3 regions of the Rhizobium sp. BIGb0125 genome follow, and region 2 is predicted to be linked to each of the others. Evidence: predicted binding sites of a transcription regulator. Region 2 holds the regulator's gene; each other region holds the start of a gene.
The links. The regulator LexA, encoded in region 2, represses DNA repair genes until DNA is damaged. The targets are predictions, from matches to a motif close to TGTTCNNNNTGTGTTCNG.
Positions count from the first base shown of each region.

Region 1 (6,777 bases), on a different contig from region 2:
CACGACGACGGAGATAGGGATGGACCATGTCGCCCTGTATGGGGCCAGGTCGCACGATAGCGACCTGCACTACCAGATCGTAAAATGTCCTCGGCTTCAATCGAGGAAGCATAGACATCTGTGCACGGCTTTCGATCTGAAAAGTGCCCAGAGTGTCGGCTTTGCGGATCATCGCATAGGTTCGGGTGTCCTCCTGCGGAACGTCGGCGAGCCCCATCGGCAATGCCTTGTGCTCAGCCAAAAGCTCGAATGACCGCGCCATGCACGACAACATACCCAGCGCGAGGACATCGACTTTCATGAACTTCAGAGCTTCGATGTCGTCCTTGTCCCATTCCACCACCTGTCGATCATCCATGGCCGCAGGTTCGATCGGCACGAGATCGTCAAGCCTGTCCTGCGTCAGCACGAACCCACCCGGGTGCTGGCCAAGGTGCCGAGGCACACCCATCAATTGCCCCGCAAGGTCGAGCGCCAGTTGCAGTCGATAGTCCGACGCATTCATGTTGTTTTCTTTGAGTTGTTTCTCGCCGACTCCATCTTTTGACCATCCCCAGATGCCTGAGGATAATTGTCCGATCAGGTCTTCAGGTAGACCCAAGGCTTTTCCGACATCACGCAGCGCACCCTTTGCCCGGTAGCGTGTGACCGTGGAACACAGAGCCGAACGGCTACGGCCGTAGGTCTCGTAAATCCACTGGATAACTTCTTCACGTCTGTTGTGCTCGAAATCCACATCGATGTCTGGTGGTTCATCACGCTCCATTGAGACGAAACGCTCAAAAAGTAGATCAGACGTTTCAGGGTTGATCGAAGTTATCCCAAGGCAGTAACAGACAGCCGAGTTGGCCGCTGACCCACGCCCCTGGCAAAGGATGTCTTTTGATCTGGCAAACCGCACGATGGAATACACAGTCAGGAAATACGGCGCGTATTTCATGATTCGGATCAGATCGAGTTCATGCAGGATCGCCTTTCGGACTTTCTCTGGAATACCCTCGGGATATCGATCCGCAGCTCCCTCCCAAGTAAATTTCGTCAGCGATTGCTGGGCATCCAATCCGGGGACCAAGGCTTCTTCGGGATATTGGTATTGGAGTTCACTCATGTCGAAACGGCAACGATCGACGATCTCACGTGGTCGTACCAAAGCTTCTGGATAATCAGAAAACAGGCGATGCATCTCTTCCGGTGCTTTGAGGAAACGATCCGCATGGCGCTCACGGTCGAAACCGACATTGTCGATTGTCGTGCGGTTTCGGATGCAGGTGACAATATCCTGAAGCTGCCGTCGCGACGGATCATGGAAAAGGACATCGTTTGTTACGACTGTCTTCACTTTGTGGCGGAAGGCCATGTTCGACAGATTATGGAGGCGAAGTCTGTCGCGTGGTCTACGACGAAGACACAAGCTCACATAGGCACGATCACCGAAGACGGCTGAAACCCTGCGCAACTGGCTCGCATACACATCATCCGCTTCATCCGGGAGCAATATCGCAATCAGTCCGTCGTTATAGGCTTCGACATCGGTGAGATCGAGAATGCACTTGCCCTTTCCTCCCCGGCTCTTTCCCAACGACAGCAGGCGCGTCAGGCGCGAGTATGCAGGACGGTTCATTGGGTAGACAAGGATCGACATGCCGTCTGCAAGGTCAAGACGACACCCTACCACCAGGCGAACACCTGTTTTCTTTGCGGCTTCCCAAGCTCGGACAATGCCAGCGAGCGAATTACGGTCGACGACACCGAGCGCATCAATCCCGAGTTCGGCAGCACGCGCAAACAACTCGTCTGCACTGGACGCACCACGCAAAAATGAGAAATGTGTCGTGACCTGAAGCTCGGCGTAGTTCATCCGAATACCCCATGTACGAACCACAAATGCGAGCCAGTTTCGGCATCTACGCCATCGCCGGCACGGTAGACCCAGTACCGCTCACCTGTCTCATCTTCGACAACGAAATAGTCTCGCACTGCCTGACTTTCTTGTGGCCTTCGCCACCATTCTCCGAACACCCGCTCAGGACCGTCAGCGCGCTTGACGCGTCGACGTTTTCCCCGCCAGGTGAATACCGCAGGTGGCTGATCTGGAAGCAAGGCCACCACCTCAATCCGTTCTGGATAGGGAAGAAGTCTCGATGGGCGTGGCCATTTCGATGCCCAGTCTGCCCCTGTTTCAAGGGCTGTGGGCGCGATCCTGATGACAGATCGTTCGGGAACATCGGACGCGACAGGTGTCATCCGATACAAACGTTGTCCCCGGTTGCCGAGAATGTCGACAAGAGGTGTGATGTCAACGACCTCTTCTTCAATCAGCGAAGACGCCGTCTGCTTTTCTTCCAATGGCTCGGCCATAATTGCAACGAGCACCAATTTCTCGATACCAAAGCCGGGGTCGATCTTTTCGATACGATCACACAAAAGCTTGGAGAGACGTGCCGGATCGCGGACTGGTTTGGCGAGCCCTGCACGCAGGCACTGGCGCGTATTGTCAACACGATGGATTACGAGGTCGGATCGTCGCACACCAAGACCACGTTTCTCCAGCTCACTGGTCAATTGCGCCACCAAGCGGCGAACGTACTTTTCGATCGTCTCGGCAGCACCGATTGGTTCCTGAAAATTACGAAAGACCTCGACAAGTTCTGGAGTTCGAATTGGCTCGATCGGTTCAGCAACCCGGCCAAATAACTGGTCCAAACGTCGTGCTGGCTCAGGGCCAAATCGAAGGGTCAATGGCGCTCTCGGCATTGCCGACAATTCCCCAACCGTCTCCACACCGAGAACGCGAAGGCTTTGAATCATGTCTGCGGGAAGTCGAAGACAGTGGATAGGTAGATCAACGACTGCTTTTTGGACTTCACCAATGGGCACGACTGTCGTTTCGGCGGACGTTAGCCTGGCAATGGCATGAGAGGTTCCCCATGTGTCGGATACTGCCGCTCGTGCTGTCAGGCCTCGCGCACGCAGCATGTTCACCAGACCGGATATCAGCATCGTTTCACCACCACGAAGATGGTCTGCGCCCTCGGTATCCATGACGATGCCGTCAGAACCATCGACGGCAACTACCGGGCTATACTGCCTCAGCGCCCAAAGTGCCAAGCGTTCGAGAGCGGCTGCATCTGCTACGGGATCAGCATCAGTCAACACCAGATCAGCAAATGCGGCCTGGGCTTTGCTTGCCGACATACCGACACGCAGTCCAACTTTTCGAGCCGCTGCATCTGCAGCAGACACCCATCGTTTTGAGCCGGCCCTGGATATTACCACCAGTGGTTTTTCAGCCGGCACGGCTCCCTCTCCATGTCGACGTATTCGATCCGTCGACAGATACGGGAAGTAAACAGATACGACCCTCGGCATCACAGGCTCCTAATTCAAACTCAGCACACTCGCCTGCTTTTACTCTCATCAATTCAGCCAACCATCGCGCCCTTCCGACGCCTGCGACGGGTAAATGTTCAGATGGCAAAACACTGATCCGCCATCTGGTTGTTGAAGCTGTGGGACTTCCGTAGTCAGAGGCCTCGTTCTGTCGCCGCCATCGACGGACGACGAGCCCCAAACTGCCCGTTTTCTCAGCGGCAAGGTGGAGACGACGCGACGCTGTCATCGGCAACCGAACCAGTTCTCCAACGACGGCCCCAAAGCCACCGAAGGAAAGGCCCTCCTCCATCGAGGCCAGCACGTCCTCATCCTTGTTGCCCTCGCAGTAGATCACCCGATCCGGGTGAAGTCCTGCTTGTGAAATGGCCGGAGCAAAAAGGTCAGGACGCGTAAGGCACCACAGGATTTTGCCCTTCGACCTTGCGGCGATACCCGCCGCAAAAAGCGCAGCGGCAGCGCCATCGACAGTGCCGGCTCCACCTCCTGCAAATTCGTGAAGTGCGCCAAAGGCGATCCCGCCACCTGGGAGGTGTTCGTCTATCTGGCGAACCCCAAACGGCAGCGTTGCAGCCCTACGCGTAGCAGAGCCTTCAAGGTGCGATATCCGTTCTCTCAGGTCTTCGATCAGTCTTGAGGTGCGCGTATGCGACATGGTTCGCGGACCTCCTTTTGGCACACGTTGGAACATGGACTTCATGTCCAGAATTGCTAATGTTCTTCTTTTGTTCCTATCTCGAATTTGAGTCAAGACAGTCGAAATGGCGATAACAACAAAGCCAAAGATATGAAGATCGGAAATGCCAGCTGAATCAGAGGCCTAAGGTTCACCCCCATAGCATGATCCCCAGAAAATATTTCTGTAGGAGCATATTTGACTGGAGAAACCGATGGACGGACATCGCGTTTCGATCAAAGTAATATCGCTTCTCCGGCTCCCGCTTGTGGTTTCCGTTTTACCCAGAGTTCTGGAGTGCGCTCGATGGCCATTAGTTTGCTCGGAAAGACTCGTGTCTGGAATGACAACGCGTCATCAAAGCTCCCATGCAGCCAACGGTCATGATCGTCTTGGTGAAGTAGTACGGGCATGCGATCGTGCACAGGCGACACAAACTCGTTGGCGTCAGTCATGACACCAGAATAAACAGGTCCCCATTCATCGCTCATTCGCCAAAGACCTGCCCATGCAAAGATCGGCTTATCGGGAAGGCTGAACCAAGTGCGCGTTTTCTCCCCTTTTGTTCCCTCGGCCTCGGCAAAAGCGGTAACGGGTATCAGGCATCGCCATTGAGGTTTGCGAGCAAGTCCAATCCAAATCGGTTTCGATAGATCGGCGATATTGTTGACGGGCTTCGGCTTTGCATCCGGCTTCATTCCTTTGAGCCTCAAGGGAAAGCCCCAAGTCATCGATCGCAATTCACGAATACCGTCTGCCTCCGTGACGACCATACCAGGTGTTCCAGGGTAGACTTCTTCTGGTGCATTGGATTGCATCGGGTTTGGCACACGGAAATGCGCTGCGACTTCGGCGGCGGATTTACGGACGGTGTAAAGGTTACACATGCACGGCCTCCCAATGGCCCTAAATGGATGATCGAGGAACTACTACCATATCACGCCCTGAATATTTCCGCGAAGTCGGAGGTCATGCTCGTCAGCCTGTGGGCGAACTGTCATCTATTCCGCCCGGCTTATTCAGCCAAACTGAAGTCTCCAGTCTGGGTTGGCGGATCACAAAAGTATTCAGGTGCTTCATCTTCTGGCACTTTTTTGAGGCGGCCATCGACTCGACTGCTTTCGGCCCTGACCGGACTGTGAAGTTGCTCAGCCAAATGGGGCATGGTAGCTGTTGGACATGCTTCGTCACTTTATCATCCTGGCAGCAGCAACGTCAGTTCAGCACGCTTCAGCATCGGAAACTAAAACCGTGTTGCAGCCTGCCCCTCTAGAGTATCTATGTGCGGAGCAAGACCACATCGTAGCGATTTGGCAAAATCAGAACGTGATCTGGGCGGTTGAGCTTGAGAGAAAGCCACCGACCCTCACTGTGAATCGGAGGCAGTGGTTGGGAATCTCGGCCAATCATCAGTCTAGTATAGCCCTGGCCTCATACTGTCGCCTAGGAGCAGTCGACGGCGCGGCTGAGATGCAAGTGGTTGACACGGGGGGAAGCCTCTTTGGCGTAGTACGTGAAGGAAAGTGGAAGAACCGCCTTACTGGTGAATAAACCCATGATGCTGCGGCGTGGTCGCCGTGACCGCTTCTGGCGCACAGCAGTCGTGACGACTGAGGAAGCTAAAGCCGAAGTGGTGTTCCTTAACCCGCCCCCTCCCTACCCTTGCAACCCGGGCCAGCCGGTCCGGTCGGGGGCTGATTGTTGGAGGCGGTGTCGCATTTCTAACGGGCCAGCGGCGTCGGATCTCTAATCAGTTTTGACAATGCATGTAGCCGGGTACATTCTATTTCCAAGTGCGACTTGCAATAAAGAACAACAGGTACGCCATGATCCAATGCACCGCCCGGCTGATCAATCCGTAACGGTGGCTTGAATCCAGCCAGATGTTTTCAGTCTTGAGGTGTGCTGTTTCGTTCATGCATGCATTTTGTTCTTCTTAAGTTTGTAAGGCGGCTTGCTAGTATCGGAGAGACGGAACCTGTCATGCTCCAATCAGTAAGAATGGCACTCACACTAAACGTCCGAAGCCCAAGGAAGACTAACGAGAAACGAGCTTAAAACCCGCCTTATTCGGTGATGTCGCACGACCGTCTTGTCTTCTCCGCCAGATCGCGATCAAGAGAGCTTACGGCGGTCATCACCAAGCTGCGCAGCCTCTCGGAGATCGCTGATCGATATTAGGCCGTCAGCCGTGTATTGAAAATTGCCTCGTGAATATCGACATTCAGGATAACCTGGAGGTCGAAATGTTCTACGTTATCGTTGCGATTTGCGCACTGGTCACAACATTCTTTGTCTGTCGTTATTACGCCGCCAAGACCCTCGTTGCCGAAAAGGATATCGAGAAGGTCATCGCAAGCAAATTTGCCTCGAGTGGCAAAGCTATTGAACTTGCAAAAATCCGTGAGGAAAACGCTGTGATGCGAAACCTGTTACTGGACCTTTTGGAGAACGAAGCGGTGTTACCGATGCATCAGTCCTCCGTATCGAAGGATGATCTAATCAGAATGAAAACGACCAAGATTCAGAGATATCGCGAGATACTGGCCGAAAGTCACCATGTCTTGCAACGTCGGGAAGCCAGCCATGTTTTGGCGGGCTCCAGTTCGACCGGCGTCGACAGGCGCGGAGCCTGAGGTTTTAAAGAGCCAAGTTGTGCCGAACGCCCTGTCGGCACTCACTTGCTCTCTGGTCCAGTTAGTCAGGCATGC
Region 1 covers NZ_JANUDV010000004.1:300,152-306,928, forward strand. Annotated here, with positions in the region: gene M2418_RS13055 (error-prone DNA polymerase) at 1-1,858, opposite strand, end outside; gene M2418_RS13060 (DNA polymerase Y family protein) at 1,855-3,369, opposite strand; gene M2418_RS13065 (ImuA family protein) at 3,287-4,045, opposite strand; gene M2418_RS13070 (SOS response-associated peptidase) at 4,303-4,953, opposite strand; gene M2418_RS13075 (hypothetical protein) at 6,277-6,702, shown strand.
Region 1: M2418_RS13065 (ImuA family protein) is a predicted target of LexA. The motif match lies at 4,106-4,123, and genes of this name have one in related genera.

Region 2 (6,777 bases):
AGTTGGAGGCTTCCGCCGCCACGTTCTTGGCGAGTTTTGCCAGACGCTGCGTGGCGATAACGCCGGCCAGACCACGTTTACGGCCGCGACACATCAGGTTGGTCATGGCGCCAAGCGAAGCCTTGCGGGCATCTTCGGTTACTTCACCAGCCACGGACGGCGCAAACATCTGCGCTTCGTCGACCACCACCAGCACCGGATACCAATATTCGCGGTCGGCATCGAACATGCCGTTGAGGAATGCAGCTGCGGCCCGCATTTGCTGTTCGACATCAAGACCTTCAAGCGTCAGGACGCAGGATACGCGGTGCTGGCGAATACGGTTGGCAATACCGGCCAACTCACCCTCTGTGCGCTCGCCATCCACAACGATATGGCCGAACTTATCAGCCAGCGTCACGAAGTCCCCTTCAGGGTCAATAATGACCTGCTGAACCCAGGGGGCGGATTGTTCCAGAAGCCTGCGCAGCAGATGCGACTTTCCGGAACCGGAATTGCCTTGCACCAGCAGACGCGTGGCGAGCAATTCCTCAATGTCGAGTTTGGCAGCCTGCCCACCCGATAGCGTTCCCATGTCGATGCCGACCTGCAATGCCCTAAAACCTTATACTGTCAAAAATAGATGTTGAATGCCGACTCCGAACGAGCAGCGAACCCTCCCCATAACAGAGATTTCAACGCAATGCTTCCTCGTGAAGGTAAAAATGCACAGGGAATATGCGCTGCCAACCCAATCTGGTGGAGAGAATCAAACGAACCGAATCATGGCACCTTACGATATCAGATCGATAATCATGCCGGTTGGTCGGCTAACGGGCGGTGTTGCGCGCCTCAGCTTTCTGACGGATCGTTTTGTGATGAATTGACGTGAAATCGTTTAAAAAACAGCGTGATAGGCAGCGATTACACGTCTTGGCTGTTTGAAAGAAAATTCACCGGCGCGGCGATTACGAAATATTAAAGCCTTGCGGAACACATATGGAACATATAGTGTATGTTCTGCATTTGTTTCGATTTTCATCAACGGTTGGGGTGCGACTTCATGCTCACACGCAAACAGCAGGAACTGCTTCTTTTCATTCACGAAAGAATGAAAGAATCCGGTGTTCCTCCCTCATTTGATGAGATGAAGGATGCGCTTGATCTCGCGTCCAAATCCGGCATTCACCGGTTGATCACAGCGCTTGAAGAACGTGGCTTCATTCGCCGCCTGCCAAACCGGGCGCGCGCACTGGAAGTCATCAAACTTCCTGAAGCCTATTCGCCAAGCCTCAAACCACAGCGTGGCTTCTCACCAAGTGTGATCGAAGGCAGCCTTGGCAAACCAAAACCGGTTGTCGCCCCTGCTCCGACCCCCGCGCCTGTCAGCGCCAATGATGGCGGCAGCTCGGTATCGGTGCCGATGATGGGACGGATCGCGGCCGGTGTGCCGATCTCCGCCATCCAGAACAACACACATGATGTGTCCGTGCCGGCTGACATGCTGGGTTCTGGTGAACATTACGCACTGGAAGTGCGCGGTGACTCGATGATCGATGCCGGCATCTTTGACGGCGACACGGTCATCATCCGCAACGCCAAGACCGCCAATCCCGGTGACATCATCGTGGCGCTGGTCGATGATGAAGAAGCGACCTTGAAGCGTTTTCGCCGCAAAGGTGCATCGATTGCGCTTGAAGCTGCAAACCCGGCCTATGAAACCCGTATCTTTGGACCTGACCGCGTCAAGATTCAGGGCAAGCTGGTCGGCCTGATCCGCAGATACCACTAAGCGGTCATCAGCAGACCCATATCACTGCCAGGTGACGCGCCAGCGCGTCATCGCTACTGTCGCCGGAAAACGCCCGACAAAACTTGCCTTCAACTCACTTTAGTCTAGTGACGGTCCAGCAGTTGCGAGACATGCGGCGGTACTGCTGTTTCAAATGTCCTGCTGCGCCAGTTGTAATAACGATGCATGGTCCATGGACGGTAGGAACCATACATGGCAGCTGTCATTCTCTCTATCGGCAAATGCCGGTTTGCGGCGGTTGTTGCCTCAGTTGAAAATGTGATCTCCAGCGATCCGGTGCGCCGCAATGTCTGGGCACTGAGCAAAAAGGCGCCGGAGCGGCAGGTTTCAAATGATGTGGGACGCGTGGTGATAACCACAGAACCGATGTCGCAGGCGAGACCAAGATATCTGTTATCCAGCACGGAAATCACCACCTGCCCCTTCGCTGATCTGGCGATGCACCAGCTGTCGCGGCGGCAGGTAAAGGCATCAGATGCGTTTGTAACGGCGGCAGACATCACCTGCCTTTCCGTCTGAATGGTGTGTTCGTCCAGCATCGGCCGTCTTGATCGTGGTGGCGCAGCATCAGCATTGCCAGTCGTTTTGTCATTGGTGTCGTCAGGCGGAGGTTCTGGGACCGGCAGTTCCGGCAGCATGTTTGGCCGAATATATTTGTCAGGTAAGAACAAAGCCCGCGCCCATTGGTCATAGATAAAGCCGAATGGGCGTTGGCTGGTGCTGGCAACCTGATCCTCGCCAACCAGTGCCATCAGTTTCCCGTCCTCAAAAACCACCAGATCGGCATTGTCCTGCTGCCGTGACAGCACAAACAGCACAAGGCCTGCCAACAGGAACACAGCACTTACCCAAGCCAGTCGGGTGCGAAACAGTGTCAGCGCCAATAGGCCAAGCGTTCCAGCGCCCAAAAACCATTGATGCTGTCGTCCGACCCCGGCATCGCCTCCCCATGAGGCCACATAGGTGGCAATATCAATTGTCATCGCCATGCCGTAACCCATGACGGTCAGAAACGGCCCGTCCAGCCCGAAGGGCATCAGCAACATGGCGATCAAGGCAAAGGGCATGACGATGAAAGACATAACCGGCATGGCGGCGAGGTTCGCCGCCAGTCCATAGGTGGTGACACGGTGGAAATGTTCCATCGAATAGATGGCCGTGGAGACCCCGCCAATCAGCGAGGTCACGACAATACCGGCGCAGAAGCTGCCAAAGATGGACAGGCCCTTCAGGGTAAGCGGCGTATGTGTCGTCCGGAATGTTGCGCTGTCTTGTGCGGCGCGCCGCCGTGTCCAGAAACCATACGCGGCGACCAGCGCAATGGTTGCCGCAAAGGACATCTGGAAACTTGGCCCCATGACCTCTGACGGCGAAACGCAGATAATAATGATGGCGGAAATGGCAACATTTCTGAGGCTGATCGAGGGACGGTCAAACAGCACGGCGATCAGCATGATCGACATCATCAGCCATGCCCGTCCGGCAGACACTGCAAACCCTGAAATCAGGTAATAGGCGAGCGTCATGATAAGGGCGGCAAAGGCAGCGATCTTCTTGACCGGCCGCCTCTCGGCAAAACCCGGAAAACAGCTGAGTGCCGTGCGCAAGCCAACGAAGAATATGCCCGATGCCAGCGCCATGTTGAGGCCCGAGATGGCAACGATATGGGCAAGGCCGGACACACGCAGTGCTTCCATGGTGGTTTCTGATATTGCACGCCGTTCATCGGTTATGATCGAGGCGGCAAAAGCGCCGGCGTCGCCGCCAATCGTGCTGCGGATGCGCTCGGCAATGGCGCTGCGCAATTGATAAAGCCCTGTATCAGTCACACTGAGCCAGTGTCCGCGTTCCGCAATGCGGCGTTTGATCGCCTCACTCACCGCAGGCTGTGGCGCTCCATAAAAGAAACCGGTTGCACCTATGCCATTAAAATAGCCGGAAAAGGCAAAGTCATTCAGACCAGGCAAGGCCGGTCCTGAGGGTGGAGACAGGCGTGCGCGGCCGGTAACGCCCTGCCCGATTTCTATCGGTTGATGGCGACTTCTTGATAGTGCCGTGATCTTCTGCGGCGGGCGCGACAGTACAGGGTTTTCAGTCCCGGTGACCGATATGATGTAGCGCCAGTACCCGCGGGCATCCACCTCGCGTCGCTCGACAACACCTGACACAACTGTGGTGACGGGCGTATCGATGGTGACAGTATCCTGCCGCCAGCTTTCCAATTGCGCCAGCAGCATGCCTGCCAGACACAGCGCAACAAGGTTAAGCAATCCTGCCAGTGGTGCCGCGCGGTACCGAAGCGTGAGCGCCAGTGTGCCGGCTAAACAAAAGCCGCCAGCAAGCAGGTAGGGTGACGGTGTCTGAAGGCTCGAAAACCAGATGACGGCACCGACTGCCAGAAAAACCGGAATGCAAAGAAAGCCGTGGCCATAGGCCTTTTCGATGTCCAACATGCGCGACAGCGACGATATCCGACCGGATAAATTCCCTGCCGTTGCAGACTGTTCATAAACCTCTGCTACCCCGCCCTGATATCGTTGCAGAGCAAAGGAATCACCCTCACCGGGGAGATCAAGTCTCAACGGTTCCTGCTGTCGCAATTCTTGCGATGGTCTTACAGTCAAACCCGCAGCTCCCCCGCCGGACAGGGGGTAATTTGCAACCGGCACAACAACAATGCAACCACTTATATTTTAAGGAAGCATTGACCTAATATGAAACAGTCAAACGCCAAAAGCCTAGTTTTTGGCACAAGTTGATACCGCAACGCACAATTTGCCTTTTGGATAGCTTGGCATATGGCGCAGGATCAGATAGCTATCCTGAACGCTTAACGCCTAGATGCCTCACGGCATCCAAAACGCATGTTCTCGGAGGATTATGATGACGGAAAAAAGCGCTTCTATTACGCTCGGCGACAAGACAGTAGAACTTCCCATTCGAGAGGGAGCGATAGGCCCAGACGTCATCGACATCGCTGCATTGTACAAGCACACCGGCAATTTCACCTATGATCCCGGCTTCACATCGACTGCATCTTGCGAATCCAAGATCACCTATATCGATGGTGACGAAGGCGTCCTTCTGCACCGCGGTTACCCGATCGAGCAGCTTGCCGAAAAGGGCGATTTCCTTGAAACTTGCTACCTGCTTCTGTACGGCGACCTGCCAACAGCAGAACAGAAAAAGGATTTCGACAACCGCGTAACGCGCCACACCATGGTGCATGAGCAGATGACGAAGTTCTTCAGCGGTTACCGCCGTGACGCACATCCGATGGCTGTGATGGTTGGCACCGTTGGCGCCCTGTCTGCCTTCTACCACGACTCGACCGACATTACCGATCCGCACCAGCGCATGGTCGCTAGCCTTCGCATGATCGCCAAGATGCCGACAATCGCGGCAATGGCTTACAAGTACCACGTCGGTCAGCCATTTGTTTACCCGAAGAACGACCTCGACTACGCGTCGAACTTCCTCAACATGTGCTTTGCCGTTCCATGCGAAGAGTACAAGGTGAACCCGGTTCTGGCCCGCGCCATGGACCGTATCTTCATCCTGCATGCTGACCATGAGCAGAACGCATCGACCTCGACTGTTCGCTTGGCAGGTTCTTCCGGTGCAAACCCGTTCGCCTGTATCGCAGCTGGCATTGCCTGCCTTTGGGGCCCTGCCCATGGCGGCGCCAACGAAGCAGCGCTCAACATGCTCAACGAAATCGGCTCTGTTGACCGTATTCCTGAGTATATTGCCCGCGCCAAGGACAAGAACGATCCGTTCCGCCTGATGGGCTTTGGTCACCGCGTGTACAAGAACTACGACCCGCGCGCCAAGATCATGCAGAAGACCATGTATGAAGTGCTCGAAGCAACGGGCAACGGCGACGACCCAATCATGCAGGTTGCTCTGGAACTGGAAAAGATCGCCCTGTCCGATCCGTACTTCGTCGAAAAGAAGCTGTACCCGAACGTCGACTTCTACTCCGGCATCACGCTGAAGGCTCTCGGCTTCCCCACAACCATGTTCACGGTTCTGTTTGCTCTGGCACGTACCGTCGGCTGGATTGCCCAGTGGAACGAAATGATCGAAGATCCGCAGCAGCGTATCGGCCGTCCGCGCCAGCTCTACACCGGCGCACCACAGCGCGATTACGTACCAGTCTCCAAGCGCTGATTGGTTAGTGAATGACACAAAACACCGGCGCTCTCGCCGGTGTTTTTTTATGCGCGGGATTCAGGCCTTGCTCGCTGGCAGGCAACACCTCTCGACCCTCATCAAGTCAGTCTTGATTGATTGTTTTCGTACTCTTTGAGCCTTGCATTTGCGATGACGATGATGTGGCGCATGAGGGCACCGAGCGCTGTGAGTTTGGATTTGCCTGCGGCCAGTAGACGTTTGTAGGTTTGCGCAAGATGGGTCCTGCTTATGCTGGCAGCCATTGCTGCGATGAACAGCAGTGGCCGTAACTGCCGGCGTCCACCTGTTGCAAAACGACGCCCGCGATAGGTGCCGCTATCTCTTGGATGGGGCGCACACCCGGCCAGGCTTGCAGCCTTCTTGCGGTCGATGTGACCCAGCTCCGGCATAAGAGCGAGCAACACCGGGGCAATCACCTTGCCGATACCAGGAACCCCAAGCAGGATCACCTGTCGCTCCTTCATGCGTTGATTATTCTGAACGATCGCCTCGATCTGTTTGTCGAGGGTGGCGATGCGCCGTTTGATCTCGGCAACATGGCTTGCAATCTCTTTGGCTATCGGTTTGTTGCGCGGGGCTTTGAGGCGGTTTTCCTCCTGAACCCGCATGTTAACAAGATCGTCGCGGCGGCGCACAAGCAGCTTTATCTTCGCGTTATCAGGGGCTTCAGCCTGCCAGAGAGACAGGTTCGCGCTCCGGGCAAGGCCATATTCGGCGATGTGGCGCGCATCGATCGGGTCTGTTTTTGCCCTTGTGCCACAGGAGCGGATGAAGGCTTTTACCTTTGC
Region 2 covers NZ_JANUDV010000003.1:661,882-668,658, forward strand. Annotated here, with positions in the region: gene M2418_RS11555 (ATP-binding protein) at 1-592, opposite strand, end outside; gene lexA (transcriptional repressor LexA) at 1,043-1,771, shown strand; gene M2418_RS11565 (ComEC/Rec2 family competence protein) at 1,876-4,374, opposite strand; gene gltA (citrate synthase) at 4,676-5,965, shown strand; gene M2418_RS11575 (transposase) at 6,067-6,777, opposite strand, start outside.

Region 3 (6,777 bases), on a different contig from region 2:
AAGCGTCTGCGTGAAGAAGCCCAGCACCTGCTGGCTGAATATCAGCGCAAGCGCAAGGATGCCGAAGCAGAAGCTGCAAGCATCGTTGCTGCGGCCGAGCGTGAAGCGGCAGCCCTGACAGCTGAAGCCAAGGCCAAGACGGAAGAATTCGTCGCACGCCGTACTGCTCTGTCTGAACAAAAGATCAAGCAGGCTGAAGACGACGCCATTGGTGCAGTTCGTTCCGCAGCTGTTGATCTCGCGATTGCTGCTTCTGAGAGGCTGATTGCAGACAAGTCTACCGCTGCTGTGCAGGGTAAGCTGTTCAAGTCTGCAGTAGGCGAAGTCAAATCTCGTCTGAACTAAGCGGATTGCAGTTTGAATTTTGAAAGGCCGGGGCAACCCGGCTTTTTTGTATCTGGACGACGGCTGCGCCTGTCTTGGCCATGAGAAGGGTTGATCGGACGGCGTTGCATAGACACCGCCACACCGAACGCTGGCTGCGCAGTCTTGCATTGCCACCTTCTGGCAGTGCCACTCTGACCGGCTCGCTCCCGATTGCAATGAGTAATACTGGCGCTGTGATCAGAGTTGCCCGGCAACCTCGGGCTTGGGTCGTCTCACCACGGCATAACTGTCGGCCTTGCTCAATCAAGACATGGCGGCATAGGCGGGAAAGCTCAATCCTGACGCAGAGGACGAAAGCTCATGCGATGCAATGGGCAGGCGCCATGCCGTTCAATCGCCTGCCTGTGGGCTGCTGTGCCGTAACCTGCGTGCCCTGCGAAACCATAATGCGGGTACAGTTCTCCAGCCTGCTCCATCATTCTGTCTCGCATCACTTTGGCGACGATGGAGGCCGCTGCAATCGAGACGGATCGTGCATCGCCCTTGATCACGGCGCGGCCGGGGCAGGCTATGCCAGGCGGTACGTCACGACCATCGGCTAGGATGATGGCAGGTGATGTCGTCAGACCAAGGATTGACCGACGCATGGCATCAAGGCTGGCGCGCAAGATATTCATGTCGTCAATTCTTGTCGGTGAGGACGAGGCAATGGAGACGATTGAGGTTTCGAGGATAAGTTCGAAAAGGCTTTCCCGTTTGCTTTTGGAAAGCTGTTTGGAATCGTTCAGCCCCGGCGGAATATTGTTGGGATCGAGAATGACTGCTGCTGCCACCACCGGACCGGCCAAGGGGCCACGTCCTGCTTCATCCGTTCCGGCAACTGGCCAGAAACCTTGTTTTTGGCATTCGGTCTCAATGCTGAAATCCGGTCCAGTCAGCTGGAAATCAAAAAGAGCAGGAGAGTCGGGAGGCATACGCTTTTTCATGCGGCGGAAACTCGCATGCCAACCCGATCTCCTGCAAGCCCCGGTGCGATGATAATTGCAGCAAGTACCCGAGCGGCGGCAACGGTGGTTCTGCTGGCGGCCCCTGTCGTCATGACAGATGCGGCTGGATCATCACAAAGCGGTCCGGGGATCGGTTCGCGGCAGGGACGACGCGAACGATATCTTTCAAACACATTCAACCTTTGATCTGGCAGAGACCCAGGATGTCCTGAAGTCGCTGAAGACTGTGCTGAGGTGGAACGCGGTTCAGAGAAGCGAAAGCTGCACGCCAGCACCTCCCGGAGGAACGAACAGGTCATCGCGCAAATGGATGCCACGCCGCACCATGCCAAGGCGTTTGGTCGCCATCTCGAACCGTCTGCCGATCTGCCAGGCGTAGGGACCGGCACCCTTCATGCGCTTACCAAATTCAGCGTCATAATCTTTGCCATCACGCATCGAGCGAATAAGCGACATCACGTGGCGGTAACGGTCGGGATAATTCCGCAACAGCCAATCGCGAAACAGCGGGCTGACCTCAAGCGGCAGACGCAACAATACGTAGCTTGCCTCAGTTGCACCGGCAGCTTTAGCCGAATCGAGAATCCGTTCGATCTCGTGATCATTCAGTGCGGGAATGACAGGGGCGACCATGACGGATGTCGGAATGCCTGCCTCGGTCAGTGCCTTAATGGCTTCAAGCCGCTTTTCCGGCGTCGAGGCACGCGGCTCCATTGAGCGCGCCAGCTTCTTGTCCAGCGTCGTCACGGACAAGGCAACCTTGGCCAGACTCTTCTTTGCCAATGGAGCGAGAATATCGATATCGCGCGTTACCAGAGCCGACTTCGTCACGATAGCAACTGGATGCTCCGCCTCAGCCAGAACTTCGAGGATCTGTCGCATGATGCGCCATTCTCTCTCGATGGGCTGGTAGGGATCCGTGTTTGTGCCAATGGCTAGTGTGCGCGGTTTGTAACCGGGTTTCGCCAACTCGCGCTCCAGCAGTTTTGCAGCATCGGGTTTGGCAAAAAGCCGTGCTTCAAAATCGATACCGGCTGACAGGCCCATATAGCTGTGCGTCGGACGGGCAAAACAATAGATGCAGCCATGCTCGCAACCACGGTAAGGATTGATGGAGCGATCAAAGGGAATGTCGGGCGATTCATTGCGTGTGATGATGGAACGTGGCTTTTCAACCTGCACCTCGGTTTTGAAGGCAGGCAGGTCTTCCAGTGTCTGCCAGCCATCATCAAAGGCTTCGCGCTGTTCTGTCTCGAAGCGACCGGATGGGTTAAGCCCGGCACCACGCCCCCGGCGACGATCAATTTCGATACGCAGGCCGGATGCATTTGCAAGTGCGTTGGCAATATCTGCCGTATGGGCAGGCGCGAATGCGCTTTGCCCCGAAAGCATATGGTTTGTCATCTGGTTGCTCCGTGCGAAAACGACTCTTCGCTTCGATGATTAAATTCCTAAAACATTCATGAGAACAATACAAGAACAAAATGCACAAACAGATTGTGGCAATTTATGATCTGATACGATAATGCTAGGTTGCATAGGACATCAGGGGTTGGACTGCGGCATGAGGGAAGATCGTTCGGTTTCGGAAGCAAGACCACGGATGGAAATGATGTCCATCAAGGTTTTGCAAAACAGAACTGAACGACTTTCACAGGGCTTAAGTGCTTCGATACGACCTTCCACAATCGCTGACGATTGGGACCACCCATGCTGACAGTGATCATGGAATGCCGGGATCAAGAACCTGAGTTGGCTCACACCTTGTCCACGCTGGTATCAGGTGCAGTCGAAGGACTGGTAAGCGACGTTGTCATCTTGGATCATGGTTCACGTGATGGATCATCGCATGTTGCCGATGCAGCCGGTTGCCGCTTTCATGCCGAGTGGGACATCAATGACATCGTACAATCGGCACGCGGCGAATGGCTGTTGCTGCTGGAGCCGGGAGCGCGTCCGCAAACCGGTTGGATTGAAGACATTCAGGAATACGTGGCGCTGAACAGGGTTCCCGCCAAATTCACGCCGTCGCGCAATTACCGGCGGCCATTTCTTCGCCGCCTTTTTCAGAAGCCGCAACCGCTGGAATATGGGCTGCTTTTGCCGAAGAAGCAGGCGGTCAGCCTAGCCAAATCCAGCATGGCGCTTGAGCATTTCACCAAAGGCCTGAAGCTGCGCCGCCTGAGTGCGGAGATCATCCCTTCATGGGTGGTGACGGAAGCGCGGAAAGGCCGCTAACGGCCCCTGCAAAATTACCCGCGTTTCAGATGTTCATCCAACCGCGGCATGATCTCCACGAAGTTGCAGGGCATGTGACGGTAATCGAGTTGTGCTTTTAATATGCCGTCCCACGCATCCTTGCAGGCACCGGGAGAGCCAGGCAGCACGAAAATATACGTGGCATTGGCCACACCACCAGTCGCCCGAGATTGGATTGTCGACGTTCCGATCTTGTCGTAGGAAATGCGGTGAAACACTTCGGAAAAACCGTCCATGCGTTTTTCAAACAGGGGCTCCAGAGCCTCCGGTGTCACGTCACGCCCGGTAAAACCTGTGCCCCCGGTGGTAATCACCACATCGACACTCTCTGACAGGGTCCAGTCACGCACCGTGTTGAAAATCGCTTCGCGATCATCGGCGACGATGGCGCGGTGCGCCAGCCTGTGACCGGCCTCGGTTATTCTCGCAACCAGCGTGTCACCGGACTTGTCATTGTCCAGCGTGCGCGTATCAGAAACTGTCAACACAGCAATATTGACCGGGATAAACGGGCGGGACGTATCGCTCATGGCTGCGCTTCCTGTTTTGTCATGGTTGCCTTGAAGTACCAGTCCGGTCGTTGTGCTGCCAGTGATGCCTCAGCCTGTTGTGCCGTCTCGAAAGAAGGGAATATCCCGAAACAGGTGGCTCCGGAGCCGGACATCCGCACCAGCGTGGCACCATTCTGTTTTAAAAGATCTGACACATCCTGGATGACGGGTAGGGCTGAAATCGCAGGTGCCTCGAGATCATTGCGCAAATTATGGATGAAAGCCTGCCAATCGTCGTTGTTCTGCGGCAAGACGTTTGGAACGGGCGGATTGTTCTTCGTCTGCAGCCTGCGGAAAATCTCCGGTGTTGAGACACCTGTCAAAGGGTTTGCCAGCACCATGGCAAATGCCGGTAGCTGCGGTAGCAGGGTCAACTCTTCACCAATGCCACGCGCCATCAGCGGCATTCCGGCAAAACACATAGGGACATCGGCACCAAGCGACAGGGCAATCGTGTCAAGTGTTTCATTGGGGATGGAACAGCGCCAGAACCGCAGAAGCCCACGCAGCGCCGCTGCAGCATCAGCCGAACCGCCACCGATGCCCGACGCAATTGGCAGGTTCTTTTCCAGATGAATGGCCACGGCCGGTGCTTGCTGCCCAGTGGCGATCACCGCTTGACGCAAAAGATCACGTGCACGCAACACCAGATTATCGGCCAAACCGTGATTGTTGGCGAGCACAGCGGAAAAGGGGCCGGAGATTGAAAATCGATCCGCATCGTCGGCTACAAAGGACAGCTGGTCACCAGCATCAGCGAATGTGACCAGCGTTTCCAGCAGATGATAGCGATCTGCCCGTTGCCCCACCACGTGCAGGGCAAGGTTGATTTTGGCCGGAGCGGTTTCGTAAAACTCCGCCGCTCCGGAAAAAGGCTGAACTGGCATGCGGTTGATCAGGATTTCTTGTCAGGCACAGGAGCAACCGGTTCTTCCGGTTTCACATCCTTTTTGGCCGTATTTTCGGCATCCTTTTCCAGCGGCGGCAGGCCGTTGGCGATCTTTTCCTTGACCTTCGCCTTATCGACGTCATCGCTGTCGCCAATCAGTGCGCGGTTCCACTGGTAAACGGCTTCAACTTTGCGGCCAACGCGCCAATACACATCGCCAAGGTGATCGTTGATGGTCGGGTCACCAGCGCGCAGCTCAATGGCGCGCTCCAGTTCGACCACAGCTTCATCAAACTGGCCAAGACGGTAATGAGCCCAGCCAAGCGAATCGACGATGTAACCGTCATTCGGGCGCAACTCGACCGCTCGACGGATCATGTCCATCGCGTCATCAAGGTTGAGGTTTTTATCGACCCAGGAATAACCGAGGTAGTTGAGAACCTGCGGCTGCTCAGGGTTAAGCTCCAGAGCCTTCTTGAAGTTCGGCTCGGCCTGATCCCATTCCTTCAGGCGCTCATAGGCAATGCCGCGCTGGAAATAGACGGCCCAGTCACCACGTTTTGCCACTGGTCCAAGGATTTCAACGGCTTTGTCGTAGTTCTCAGCCATTGCCTTGTAGTCTTTGGCATCGGAGAGAACGCTGCCATAGGCGAGGTAACTGCGAATATCCTTCGGGTCAGATGCCAGCAGCGACTTCAGATGTTCGCGGGCTTCATCTACCTTACCTGTCTGCGCGAGAGTAAGACCAAGCTGCAACTCCGAAATGCGGTGCATCGGCGATGTCGCAGGCACTTTCGAATAAAATTCGATAGCGCGTTCCGGCTGCTTGAGGTTCTCCGCAAGCCCACCCAGCAGGATCAGCGTATCGGCACTTTTCGAATCCAGTTCATGGGCAATCTGCAGGTAGAGAGTAACGATCTCTTCCGCGCCTTCGCGGTTCAACGCGCCGGCAATGGAAAACAGAACCGCAGAAGCACCTTCCGTCGCAGTGGTGACCTGCTGTTCCGGCTTTTCACCCTTTTCAATGCTTTCGCGCAGGGCCTTCAGCGGCGCATAGTTGTTGGCAAAATCATCGCCAACCGAAATGGCATCCAGTGCCTTTTGTTTGTTGCCGGCTTTTGCTTCCAGGCGGGCAAGAGCCATCACGGCGCGCATATAGGTGTCGCTAGCGGTGGCGCCGCCTTCGCGGTCGGTGATCGCGGCATTCAGTCGGCTGCGTGCAACTTCAACATTGCCTGCTACCAGCGCCATGGCACCTGCATGGTAGTTTTTGAAAATCGCGTACCAGCCGGGACCTTTCATGCCATCGATCATGGCAAGGGCTTCCTTGCTTTTGCCCGCACCGGCATTTGCCCATGCGATCAGCAGCGTATTGACCATTTTGTCGAGGTCGTTCGGGCCGGTATATTTCAGCAGCTTTTCAGCCGACGTGAATTCCTTTTTGCGCATCGCATCAAGGGCGCGAACGATGGAGGTCACCCGCTCGACGGACGAATCGTTCTTGAGGCTTTCCGCGATTTTTGCACCTGCATCGAAATTGCCGTTCAGCAATTGTGCAATCATCAAACGCTGACGGATTTCCGAATTGGCCGGATCGAAGTCAAGAGCCTTGGTGTAAAGTGTAATTGCCGTGTCGTAATCCTGATCGACGTCAGCGGTGCGGGCCGCCAGAAACGCACCGGAAAATGAGTTGACGCTGGCCGGATCGAAGGTTTCGGCTTTTTCCGCAGGTTTCGTTTCAGCG
Region 3 covers NZ_JANUDV010000002.1:760,613-767,389, reverse strand. Annotated here, with positions in the region: gene M2418_RS07695 (F0F1 ATP synthase subunit B) at 1-345, shown strand, start outside; gene M2418_RS07690 (ribonuclease HII) at 660-1,313, opposite strand; gene M2418_RS07685 (hypothetical protein) at 1,329-1,520, shown strand; gene M2418_RS07680 (PA0069 family radical SAM protein) at 1,581-2,738, opposite strand; gene M2418_RS07675 (glycosyl transferase) at 3,045-3,572, shown strand; gene moaB (molybdenum cofactor biosynthesis protein B) at 3,587-4,123, opposite strand; gene M2418_RS07665 (4-(cytidine 5'-diphospho)-2-C-methyl-D-erythritol kinase) at 4,120-5,031, opposite strand; gene M2418_RS07660 (tetratricopeptide repeat protein) at 5,040-6,777, opposite strand, start outside.
Region 3: M2418_RS07680 (PA0069 family radical SAM protein) is a predicted target of LexA. The motif match lies at 2,799-2,816, and genes of this name have one in related genera.